Regions from separate parts of the Shewanella sp. 10N.286.51.B2 genome, predicted to be linked through region 4. Evidence: predicted binding sites of a transcription regulator. Region 4 holds the regulator's gene; each other region holds the start of a gene.
The links. The regulator sigma-54, encoded in region 4, starts transcription at its own class of promoters, with help from an activator protein. The targets are predictions, from matches to a motif close to GTTGGCACGNNNNTNGNNT.
Positions count from the first base shown of each region.

Region 1: the regulator sigma-54 is predicted to act here: its motif matches at 1,928-1,946, upstream of flgA (flagellar basal body P-ring formation chaperone FlgA).
Region 2: the regulator sigma-54 is predicted to act here: its motif matches at 1,431-1,449, upstream of fliE (flagellar hook-basal body complex protein FliE).
Region 3: the regulator sigma-54 is predicted to act here: its motif matches at 1,836-1,854, upstream of AB4140_RS05040 (DUF3192 domain-containing protein).

Region 1 is NZ_JBFRKH010000060.1:34,885-38,028, forward strand. Features, by position in the region: gene AB4140_RS16095 (LPP20 family lipoprotein) at 1-35, shown strand, start outside; gene AB4140_RS16100 (flagella synthesis protein FlgN) at 167-592, opposite strand; gene flgM (flagellar biosynthesis anti-sigma factor FlgM) at 667-999, opposite strand; gene flgA (flagellar basal body P-ring formation chaperone FlgA) at 1,072-1,779, opposite strand; gene AB4140_RS16115 (chemotaxis protein CheV) at 2,099-3,019, shown strand.
Region 2 is NZ_JBFRKH010000042.1:6,064-9,207, reverse strand. Features, by position in the region: gene fliF (flagellar basal-body MS-ring/collar protein FliF) at 1-981, opposite strand, end outside; gene fliE (flagellar hook-basal body complex protein FliE) at 1,036-1,377, opposite strand; gene AB4140_RS11360 (sigma-54-dependent transcriptional regulator) at 1,606-2,949, opposite strand; gene AB4140_RS11355 (PAS domain-containing sensor histidine kinase) at 2,942-3,144, opposite strand, start outside.
Region 3 is NZ_JBFRKH010000016.1:120,281-123,424, forward strand. Features, by position in the region: gene syd (SecY-interacting protein) at 1-456, shown strand, start outside; gene AB4140_RS05030 (Zn-ribbon-containing protein) at 596-1,369, opposite strand; gene AB4140_RS05035 (hypothetical protein) at 1,414-1,746, opposite strand; gene AB4140_RS05040 (DUF3192 domain-containing protein) at 1,938-2,324, shown strand; gene AB4140_RS05045 (DUF2789 domain-containing protein) at 2,321-2,551, opposite strand; gene AB4140_RS05050 (GNAT family N-acetyltransferase) at 2,717-3,144, shown strand, end outside.
Region 4 is NZ_JBFRKH010000014.1:151,108-154,251, reverse strand. Features, by position in the region: gene ptsN (PTS IIA-like nitrogen regulatory protein PtsN) at 1-144, opposite strand, end outside; gene hpf (ribosome hibernation promoting factor) at 147-434, opposite strand; gene AB4140_RS04255 (RNA polymerase factor sigma-54) at 458-1,942, opposite strand; gene lptB (LPS export ABC transporter ATP-binding protein) at 2,077-2,808, opposite strand; gene lptA (lipopolysaccharide transport periplasmic protein LptA) at 2,808-3,144, opposite strand, start outside.

The DNA.
Region 1 (3,144 bases), on a different contig from region 4:
GGCCTAGAACGATTAAGCATGTGACTTACTTTTAGTTAAATTTAATTATTTAAATCCAGTCATTTAAATTAACTTAACTGAAGTACAAAAAAACCGCTCTTTGAGCGGTTTTTTGGTTTTTAAAACACAATCTAGCAACTCGCAGGGCAGTTAATTACCGCCTCGATTATGCTTTAAGGTTTTGCCCTAAAGAGGAAATCGTTGAAGTTCGGCCTTTGTCATTATAGGTCAGGCTTGATGCATTACGGCTCATTTGCAGCGCTTGAGAGAAGCGATTAAGGCTGGCTATATTAAGCTCAATTAAGCTGGCATTTTGACTATTGATGGCCTTGCACTCGTCTAGAATCGCTTTGGCTTCTTCGACTTTAACAATTAGTTCTGGCTCAGCGTTTAATAATGCTTTTTCTGGGTGAGAGGCTAACTTTTCATCATTAAGTTTGAGGTTGTTTAGGCAGTCAACCTTGTCTTTTGCCAGTGACAGTAGTTTATCTGCGTCACGTTCAGTAAGGGCTAATTTTTCTTCAGATACAAGTAATTTCAGCGACGACAAGGTGTCGTGCTGAAAAGATAACAGCTGTAGTAATTCAGTCATAAGTTACTCTTTATTAAAACCCACATTACCCGTTAAGTAATGTGTGGCCGATAATATCAAGAGTAACGATGAGGTTACTCTTGGTCGAAATTTAATCCGTCAAGATCAGCTTCAAAGCTAGCAATGTTAGCAGCTAACTTTTCAGGATCGACTTTGTAGCGACCTTCTGAAATTGCTAATTTAATTGCATCAACTTTGCTTTGGTCAACTTCTGGTAAAGATGCCATATTACTCTGCACTCCCTGCAGCTGCTGCGCTTGTGCAGTAATACTGACCGAATCCGTTTTTACTGGGGCAGCCGTGGTCTTAGCCGCTGAGTCAGCTGTTTGCGTTGTTGCTCCTGCGTCGCGATTGGTGCGCAACTGAGCATGAGAAGCTGTTTTTAGATGGTTAATATCAATTGCCATGTGAGGCTCCAGCGTAATGTTAGGGTTTTCCAAACAGGTTATCGGCCTTGTCAGAAAAAACTTTAGAATATTTTACATTCTAACTTCAACTTCGCCAACGCCTGTGACAATGACATCTAATCGCCTGTTAGAATTGCTATTTCTGACTCTAATAGCATCGCCAATATTACCATCTCTTAGTGCTTCTCCGGCAGTTTTTATTTCAAATGCGTTTGTTTTAGCATAAATAGATACCGAATCTCCTTTGCAAACAAAGCATAAATTATTGTTTAGCAAAGGCGCTTTAGCTGACACACGCCTTTTTGAGCGGGTACCGAGTAATTGTGAGATCTCAGAAAAAAACTGCCCGCGGATACTGTGTTGGTCAACATAGTTAATTGCCACATTATCTGCTGTGATTAACTCACCTTTTTCAATAATTCCCAATGCTGTCACCACTGGATACATAACCTCAACTTTAACCGAGATAAACATTTGCCATGGGTAGTCATAATCAGGGCTGATACAGCTAATTTTGACTGTGTTGGTGCGGCTAATTTCGCGGTCACTGGCCATTTCAACACTAATGGGTGGCAAACATCTTGGCGGTGTTAATCGGCCATCAAGATTTTGCGGGCTAATGTTGATCACCGCATTGGGCTTTTTAGCAATTTTTTTTGCTACTACCTCTTTAGCTAATTCAGTAATGGTCGATAGAGAGTAAGTTATGGTGGCATCTTCACTGGCGTTAACCGGTAAAGATAAAAAAATAATGATCAATAGTAGAATGTTTTTCTTCATAATATTCTAACTAGCTTGATTGGCCAGGTTACCTCTAAACTTCAATTTTAATTAGCAATGATAAGGCTAAACATTCTCAATGTTATCTTTGTCAGAAGTTTGACTTTTTTCATTGAAATCGTCGCTTAAATGCGATGTGACCACAATCAAGCAAAAACTATGCCTATAGCTAAATTTAAGCGCTAAACCAGCAAATTGGCATAAATTACTGTGTTACAATTTGCGAAAATGGTTTTACTGTCGCTTTAAAACACTGATTAACAGTGAACTCTAATAATAAATCCCACTAGGGAAAGCATTCATAAAACAAGGCAGGGTTATGTCGAGCATTCTTGATTCAGTTAATAAACGTACCCAACTGGTAGGCCAAAATAGACTGGAGTTACTGCTTTTTAAACTTAATGGTCGCCAACGTTTCGGTATCAACGTTTTTAAAGTAAAAGAAGTATTACAGTGTCCGCCACTGACAAAGTTACCCCGTTTAAGCCCAATGATTAAAGGCATTGCTCACATTCGGGGCTCGACTATTTCAGTGATTGATTTAAGTGCGGCAACCGGTGGCCGTCCGTTGGCATCGACTGAAAATTGCTTCATCATTATTGCTGAGTATAACCGCAGTATTCAGGGCTTTTTGGTTAGCTCAGTAGAGCGCATTATTAATATGAATTGGGAATCAATTATGCCACCGCCACAAGGGGCTGGGCGCAACTCTTATTTAACTGCAGTAACCGAAATCGAAGGTGAATTGGTTGAGATTTTAGATGTTGAAAAAATTCTTGATGAAATATCACCAGTAAAAACGGAATTAAGCCAAGCTGCCAGTGATGCTATTACCATTGATAAAGAGCAGCATTACCATATTATGGTGATTGATGACTCTGCAGTTGCTCGTAAGCAAATTATCCGTTCATTATCGTCATTGAACCTGCAAATTGACACCGCTATTGATGGTAAAGATGCCTTAGAGAAATTAAAAGCGATTGCCACTGAGATGGATAATGTTGCCGATGAAATTCCACTGATTATTTCAGACATTGAAATGCCAGAAATGGATGGCTATACCTTAACGGCGGAAATTCGCGACGATCCAAAACTTAAAGATATTAAAGTGGTGCTGCATACTTCATTAAGTGGCGTGTTTAATCAGGCCATGGTTGAAAAGGTCGGCGCAAACGACTTTATCGCTAAGTTTAATCCCGATGAGTTAGCGTCAGCGGTCAACAAACATCTCATTTTATAATAATTCAATCTACAACCTAGGGCTGATGATTCACCATAGGTTGTAGATTTCACGTTTGTTACCAAGCGCTCGGTAACCAAACAAAGCGGCGGCTTTAAATTGCAAACAATGTAAAGCGCCTCTTT
Region 2 (3,144 bases), on a different contig from region 4:
ATCCATAGGAGGCTGATTGGTTAATGCCCCTGGAATGCCACCCATTGATTGACCGCTTGAATTACGCTCTATGGTCATTTCACTGCGTACAGCGGGTAAATCAGGCGAAAATCGTTTCGCGGTTTGCTCAATCGCGGTGAAGTCCATGTTGACATCCACTTGAGAAGTGAAGTTTTCAGGGCCTAGAATAGGCATTAATATCGAATCGATTTTGTTACGATATTCTGCTTCTTGATGCTGCACTAATTCAAGCTCGCGGCGGGCTCTTGAGGAGGCGCCATCTTGGCTACCTGAATTTAGCAGGCGGCCATTTGAATCGGTCACTGTCACCCGGCTTGGCTCTAAGCCTTGTACTGCTGAGGCGACAATATCAACGATAGAGTCAATTTCTTCTTGGCCAAGGCTACCACGACGAACGCTCACAACTACGGTAGCGCTAGGTTTAGATTTATTACGGGCAAACACATTTTCTTTGGGAATAGCTAATATCACTTTGGCGCGGCTAATACTTTTTAGCTCTTCTATCACTCTGGCTAAATTAACTTCTTGGCTTTGTTTAAGGCGGGCTTGCTCCATGCGCTGACTAACACCAAAACCGCTGTCTTGGCTTAAATAATCGGTTGGTTGACTACTGGCTTCAACGCCTGCACGGCCCAGCAGCAGTTTGACATTTTGATATTTGTTTTCAGGAATACTGACTACATCGCCGGAGATTTTATAGGCAATTTTATTCTTATCTAAAACGTCCAATACTTGGATCATTTCAGCAGTTTCCATTTGCCCTAACGGCCTATATTCAGGCTCTTGCGCCCAAATAATCATAAATACTGCCAGCACAAGACATACAGCTAAAGCCAATATCATAGTGATTTGACGCATAAAGTCAGCACTACCAAACGAGCTTTTCAAGCCAGGTTTATTTTCCTGCTGAATCCCTGTGCTATCGACTTTATCTGAATCTAATACTAGATCTGTGCTCACAATATTTACCTACTTCAATACCAGAATATCAACAACAATACTATTAACAAAAGCCTAAACAGGCATACTCATAATTTCTTTATACGCTTCTACAAGTTTGTTTCTCACTTGCACCGTTGCTTCAAATGCAACCCCGGCTTTTTCACGGGCAATCACGGTATCAGATAAGGTCACAGTGCTATCACCCATCTCTAATCGGGTGGCTAAATTAGCTGAGTTTGATTGTAAATCAGCCACGCCACCAACCGCTTGAGATAACAATTGGCCAAAGTCAGCACCAGAAGTATTACCGACTTTTTGAATCATATCCGCTTGAATAGGTAAGCCAAGATTAGGCGAAATCTCACCCTTTAAGGATTGCATTTCTTGTAAAAAAGGATTTGAACTAATCTGCATTGTAAACTCCATTCGTCGGATATTTGACGACTTAAAAACAGTTACAATAGAATTAGCAAGTAGGATGCCAACAATAGCTTAAATACACTTAAGCCCATGAAAAGAGCTTAAAAACAACTTGAAAGGGTGAAAAACACACAAAATAGAACCGCTTTAGTAACATCAAAGCGGTTAAGCTAATATTTTAGAATTTAGAGTTAAGTATAAAAATGAACTAAACGTCGATATTTAAGCAGGGACTTGAATACCCAAGTCACGCATTTTAGCCATTTTATAGCGCAATGTTCTGGCGCTAATTCCCAGCTTCTCAGCTACGTCTTTACGGCTACCATTACATAGATTTAAGGTTTCCAAAATAATCACATGCTCTTGAGCCTGCAGTTCGCCCCCAAGCCCGTCCGTTTCAGCAGCGGCCACGGGTTGCTCATTGGGGCTCAAAGTAACATCTTCAGCTTCAAGAATAATATCCGCGCCAGTTATCTCCTCGCCATTATTCAGTATCAAGGTGCGCTGAATAACATTATCCAGCTCACGGACATTACCTGGCCAGCGATAAGCCAATAAACGACGACAAGCTATCTCATCTAACTCTGGCACTGGTGAGACATTAAATGCCTTAGCATGCTTAACCAGCAAGTGCCTTGCTAAGGGTAAAATATCAGCCGGTCGTTGGTTTAATGCCGGCCAGGTTAGTGGAAATACATTAATGCGGTAATATAAATCTTCTCGAAATGCGCCCGATGTTGCCATGGACTTTAAATCACGGTTTGAAGTGGCAAGTACCCTCACATCAAGGGCTATGGTTTTACGGCCACCTAAACGCTCAACTTCACGCTCTTGCAGTACTCGCAACAATTTGGCTTGCAGCCCTAGCTCCATCTCAGAAATTTCATCAAGCAATATGGTGCCGCCTTGAGCCTGTTCAAATTTTCCAGGGCATGCCTGATAAGCGCCTGTAAAAGCGCCTTTTTCATAGCCAAATAAGGTGGCTTCAAGCATATTTTCAGGTATTGCTGCGCAATTAATGGCGATAAAAGGTTTTTCTGCTCGAGGGCTGTTCTGATGAATATAACGTGCTAGCACTTCTTTGCCCGATCCACTTGGCCCCATGATCATCACTGAGGCATCAGAGCTTGCCACCCGCTGGGCAATATTCAGTAGCGCCAAGCTTTTGTCATCGGCGACCACAGGTTGACCTAAATTTTGTTTAAGGGGTAAGTAGCGAGATACCTGATTTAACAACACTTCAGGCGCAAAAGGTTTAGCCAGATAATCCGCCGCACCAAGTTTTATGGCGCTAACCGCACTGTCAATGGTGGCAAAAGCAGTCATTAATAAAATGGGGACTTTACTATGGTTTTGCTGTAAATAGTTTAATAGCCCTAGCCCGCCAATACCATCCATTTGCACATCACTAATAACCATATCAAATGTCGTGGTTTTCATGGCAATAATGGCCTCTTCTGCAGAGCCCACATCAACGCAGTCATATTGGGCTAACATCAAGGTATCAAGTAAGGCTTCACGCAGCGCGGCATCATCTTCAACTAACAGTAACTTGGCTTCACTCATGGGATCCCTCCACTATTTTTTTGGCTTGTTCCGTGTCTTTAGCCATAGGAAATGATAGTCGAATTAAGCTGCCTTTGTGCGGCTGCGATGTCACCTGTAATCTGCCGCCATGATTTCTCACCACGGTTTGCACTACCGCTAAGCCTAGGCCTGTCCCTTGGCTTTTAGTGGTAAAAAAAGGCTCCAATACTTGTT
Region 3 (3,144 bases), on a different contig from region 4:
GAACATGCTTTAGAGCTTAAGCTGCATGATGATATCAATGATTTTTACGGCCACTTCTTTTCAGCATCACTGTATTTTGATTCAAACTGGGGTGAAGGCGAATTACTGCAAGTTTGGAATCAGCAAGACTTTGAATCTTTGCAGCAAAATATCATTGGCCACTTGATGATGAAGAAAAAACTCAAACAAGCACCAACCTGGTTTATCGGTGTATTGGGTGATGGCGATAACATGCTAACGGTTGATAATGAAGATGGCAGTGTGTGGATTGAAGTGCCAGGCAATAAGCCCCATGAAAAGCTTGCTGATAGCCTAGCTGGGTTTATCGATAGCCTAACGCCAAGAGTCACACCAGCAATTGAACCTGTAGAAGAAGATCATGGCCATGTGCCACATCCGGGGATTTGGCAGCGAATGAAAATGATGTGGAATGACTTATTGAGACGAAAGTCATAGATCAACGTTATTAATTTGCGATAAACCAAAAAGCCTGACTTATAGATTAATTAAGTCAGGCTTTTTGTTGAAAAGAAGGTTAATGATGCAGCTGTTCTGATCGATGTTAGATACTTCAGAACAATAACGTTTGAAATTATTACTGATGATCCCATGAGATATTCGACACAATTCTGCATGGCTCACATCTGAAGTGAAACATATCCAATAATGGCTCATCCAATAACCACTGTTTCGATCCACAGCGTGGACAGGCTCGTTTTTTTTCAGACTGTAAACTTTCGCCACCAACGCGATAAAGATAATAGTAAGTCGGAATTTTGGTAATAAATTCAATTCTGCCGCGGATATCCCAGCCTCGTCTAAATAAATCACTTTTATGACTAGTCAGTTCTTCTAATGCTGCAAATTCAGCTTTGGTTGCCGCCGCCATTTGCAGTTCATCACAAGCTTGCCACTCTGTTTGCCAGCGAATAACTCGCTTATGGTCGCCATTAAAGCTTGCTGGAATTTGATATAGCGGAATAGGGAGAAGGTTGTCGCCACTTCTTAATGGTGAGCACATATGTACATAGCTGGTGTAAAGCACCTGCCAGCTGGGAGTGTCGATATTACTTTGCTCTGAATTGATATCTTGGCCGATAAACTTTTCACGTGGCGCCAATAACTTTGCTTCAGTTAGCATAGTTAATGCTTGCTTGACCCATGGGCTGTTGTTACGGGCTGATAAACTGTTTTTTTCAGGTATTAATAGCCTGACTTTAAACTCACCTTCATTAAATGCGACAGCAAATTCTCGTCCTAATACTTGGCCATTGGCTCTGAGTGCTTCTAGAAAGTTATTAATGGCTTTTTCTGCCGCTGTGATAGTGGTATCGGCGAAACATTCAAATCTGAGTTCAGTGACAAACATGGTTTTCCGTTTTTAGCTGGTTAAATGTATTGAGGATGTGGTGCTTAACTTTCTAATTGTACAATTCGTTTTTCAAGTGCTGCTATCTTTAGGGCAAATTCACTTTCGACAGCGTCAAATTTAGCCTGCCATTTTTGTTCTAGCGCCGTTAATGGGTCTTGAGCCGTTTCAGTATTAGCTGGCTGTATCATGGCTGCTAAATCGGGTAAGTCTTGCCATTGCTCTTTGGGGATGGCTTTAAATTGCTGCAACCCCTGAATAAGGGTTGGCATGGCTATCCGCGTACCTAATTTACCTTTTATTAACGCTAATGTTGGCGTATGACCTGCTACAGCAATGGATTTTGCCGCCGCAAGGACTTGTTCAATTGGACTCATAATTAGTGAAAATCCTTAAATATCGGTAGTGAAATTACTCAAAAAGTGAGACATGGTTTTAAATGGTGAATAAAATCAAGGCTTTAATTTTTGGCACACTTTTAGCTTAATCAGTATTGAGAACAGTATAACTTACTCTGAAAAACAGTTTCAGTAGAAATTACATTAGAACCATTTGAAAGGGACGTATTATGAAAGCAAAATTGGGTGCAGCATTAATTATGGCTATAGCAGCGACTTCACTAACTGGTTGCGTATTGAATGTGGGCGATCACGAAGGTAAGCGTAGTGATTCATATTGGCAAAAACAACAACAAACTAATCGTAATAACTTAGCGAAACTTTCAATCGGAATGGCAAAAGATCAAGTCACCATTTTGATGGGAACGGCTGATTTCAGTGAGGCTTATGTGACCCAAGCTGACGCTGAAAGTCCAAAGAAAGAGGTTCAGGTGTTTTTCTACCGTACTCAATGGAGTAAAGGTGACGGCAAAACCACAAAAAGTGAATGTACCCCAGTTGTAATAAGTGACAATAAATTAGTGGGTTGGGGTGAAACTGCTTACCAAAACATTTAATTTCTTAATAAAACGTCCAGTTGGTCTATTAATTCAGACCACTGGCCGTCTTGATGTAAGGCCTCTTCAATAAAGTGTCTTTGCGATTCTGACCAAAATCCAGCCTGTGCAATGGTGCTATTTTTAGCCAGTTTATGTTGTTCGATAAACTGGTTAATATCTTCCTTAGATGAACTTAATCCTAATTGCTGAAATAAGTGTTCAAATGTTGTCGTTGTCGTATCCATGAGCTTTCACCATGTATGAATGATATTACTTTACTAAGATTAGGTGACCCTATTTAAATTGCAATATGTTTCAAAGTTGTTAAGTTGAGACTATCAACTGGATTAGTTAAGAGTGACATCATGGAAAACAACACTTTGCCCCCGAAAACTCAAGCTGCGCCGTCTTTGGATGAACAAACTAACGATCAACCTAGAGCGGTTTATTTGACTGCGGAAGATCTAAGAGTTGCAGCATCGATTATTTATAATGCCTATCATGATGATCCATTTTTTATTGAAGCTTTAGCCACTGCTAATAAAGCCAATTACGAACAAAAACTGCGGGCTGCAATCAGAGAAGAGCTCACAGAGTTATGGCAGCAAGAGCAACCATTAATTGGTTGGTTTGAAGGCAAACGTCTCATCGGTGTCGCCTGTGTGATCACCCATCAAGTGCCTCTTGGTGAAAGTCGTTACTGGCACTGGCGTTTAAAAATGGTACTCGGCACTGGTTGGAGTTCAACCCAAGCATTTATTAAAAAAGAGCATACCATCTTAGAAAGTTTACCGAGTAAACAATACGGTATTTTACAATTTATCGCTTTGAGCCCTAA
Region 4 (3,144 bases):
TATTAGACTTTCAAAAATAGCCTGTGAAGAAAGGGTTGGGTACTGGGCAGCCATTAAATTGCTGATTAATTCCAGTACCTTTTTCTTACTGCCCGGAGTGGCACAGGTAGTGCACGCCGGCTGCAGGATGGTACGAAGTTCCATCGTTAATGCTTAGTGAGTTTCTCTTTATGTTTAATTACCTGACGGTCTAGCTTATCTATCAGGGCGTCTATTGCCACATACATATCAGCGTTACGCGATACAGCAAACACTTCACCGCCTTTTAGGTGCAGTTTGGCTTCGGCAATCTGTTGTAGCTTTTGAACATCGAGCACAACGTGAACATTATTGATCTGTTCGAAGTGTCGTTCAAGCTTTGAAAATTTTGTTTGCACGTATTCCCGTAAAGATTGAGTTATTTCAATATGGTTTCCAGTCAGGTTAATTTGCATAGGTCATCCTCCAATAACAAAAGTTATAAGCTTTTGCGTTGGTTTGAGGGAGGGATGAGCATTGCCTCTCGATATTTGGCTATCGTACGTCGAGCAACGTTAATCCCTTGTTCAGCCAATAGTGTCGCCATTTTACTATCACTAAGAGGCTTTTTCGGGTTTTCTGCAGCTACGAGCTTTTTAATAAATGCGCGAATTGCTGTAGAAGAGCATTCTCCACCATCATCGGTACTTACATGGCTTGAGAAAAAATATTTTAGTTCAAAAAGTCCACGGGGGGTATGCATGTATTTTTGGGTCGTGACCCGTGAAATGGTCGACTCGTGCATTTCAACCGCTTCAGCAATATCATTGAGCACCATCGGCTTCATGGCTTCTTCACCGAACTCAAAGAAACCTTGCTGAAATTGTACGATACAGTTAGCCACTTTTAGTAAGGTTTCATTACGGCTATCGATGCTTTTGATAAACCATTTGGCTTCTTGTAAATGACCACGAATAAATTGGCTGTCAGCTTGGCTTGAACCGCCTTTGGCCATAGCTGCATATTGCTGATTAACGCCAATTTTAGGCATGTTATCGGGATTTAGCTCGACCACCCAGCGACCATTCTTTTTAAGTACAGTAACATCAGGAATGACGTACTCATCTTTAATGGGGGTAATTTGCAAGCCTGGACGTGGATTGAGCGTTTGAATAAATTCAATGGCTTCACGTAAATCATCTTCTTTAAGCTTGGTTTTACGCATCAGTAACCTAAAGTCACGACCGGCGATTAAATCAAGATGATCTTTAATCAGTAACTTAACATTATCTATGCAAGGAATTTCATTAGGGTATTGGCCTAATTGAATTAATAGACACTCACTTAAATCTCGCGCTGCAATGCCGACGGGATCGAAGTGTTGTACCCGTTTAAGTACAGCTTCAACTTCATCGAGTTCGATATCGTCAGTGCCTAAGGATTGCAAAATGTCTTCAACGCTCTGGGTGAGGTAACCGCGCTCATCAATGGCATCAATAATGGCGGTTGCAATCACCAAGTCATTTTCAGAAAAGGGAGTGAGGTTTTTTTGCCATTCAAGATGCTCATACAAGCCTTCACTGGTTTCGCCTTGAAACGGCATATCATTACCGCTCGATACTGCGCCAGAGCCAGAAGTCGGCGAGGCGGTATACACCTCATCCCATGTGGTATCCATAGGGAGTTCTTCAGGCATAGAATCTTTAGTGAGCGATTCAGTGGTATCAACCGTTGAGGTGTCTTTTTCTATGGTGACTTGGCTATTATCACTAAAATCGGTGTCAGTTTGCAGGGCGTTTTCTTTTACGGGCTCTTTGGCTTTAGTGAATTCGTCTTCAAGCTCTAATAGCGGGTTTGAATCAAGTGCTTGTTGAATTTCTTGCTGTAGCTCCAATGAGGAAAGTTGCAATAAGCGAATCGCTTGTTGCAACTGTGGGGTCATGGTTAAGTGTTGACCCATTTTGAGTTGGAGTGAGGCTTTCATGTACCGCTTGTCCCTAATTGAATTACATCATCGCGACGAACAGTGTGGGCGCTAGTTTATGATCCTAGAAAAATAGACTAGATTAAGGTTTGTTGTTGGCCGCGAATGCCATACTAAAAACTGAATAGTGCTAACTATAGCTTGAATTGTTCACCTAAGTATACCGACCTAACTTGCTGATTGACTAAGATCTCAGCAGGTGTTCCTTCAGCAATCAAGTTTCCGTGACTCACAATATATGCTCGCTCACACACATCAAGTGTTTCACGGACATTATGGTCGGTAATTAGCACCCCTAAACCACGGCTTTTAAGTTGTTGAATAATTTTCTTGATGTCGATTACTGAGATAGGATCTACCCCTGCAAAAGGTTCATCTAATAAAATAAACTTAGGATTTGCCGCTAATGCGCGTGCAATTTCAACTCGGCGACGCTCACCTCCCGATAACGCCATACCTTGGCTATCACGGATATGAGTTATGTTAAATTCTTCTAATAAATGTTCCAGTTCTTCAATGCGCTGCTCATTTGATAAGCTTTTGCGAGTTTGAAGCACTGCCATTATATTATCGTGTACTGTGAGCTTACGAAAAATACTGGCTTCTTGAGGTAAGTAGCCAATGCCTTTTCGGGCGCGCAAATGCATTGGATCTGCGGTTAAATCATCTTCATCGATCAGAATGCGGCCCTTATCACTTTTGACTAGGCCTACGACCATATAAAAGGTGGTGGTTTTACCCGCACCATTAGGGCCAAGTAAGCCAACAATTTGGCCGGTTTTTACCGTCAGGCTGACATCTTTTACTACCTGGCGACTTTTATAACTCTTAGCGAGATTTTCAGCGGTTAACGTAATTTGGGTCATTAGTCATTTTGCTCAGCTGCTGGGGCTGACAATGTCGCCTGCGCCTCAGCGTTAAGTGATTCAGTTACTTCGGGTGTTTCAGTTGAGTTCACAGCCTCTACAGCAGATAAATTGTTGTTTTCAATTATAGCTGGTGGCGTGTCATCACCGGGTTTAGCGCTGTCTGGTAAATGTGGTTGCTCATCTTTTTTCTTTTCAGAATCAATCAAGTCTGGGTGACTTTCTGGTTGAAAAATAGTGATAACCCGATCTTCACCAGTACCGGTGCTTTCAGCAATTAACTGCTGCTTTTCAATGTTGTAGCTAATTAGGTTACCAGTAACCTGGCTGCCAGCT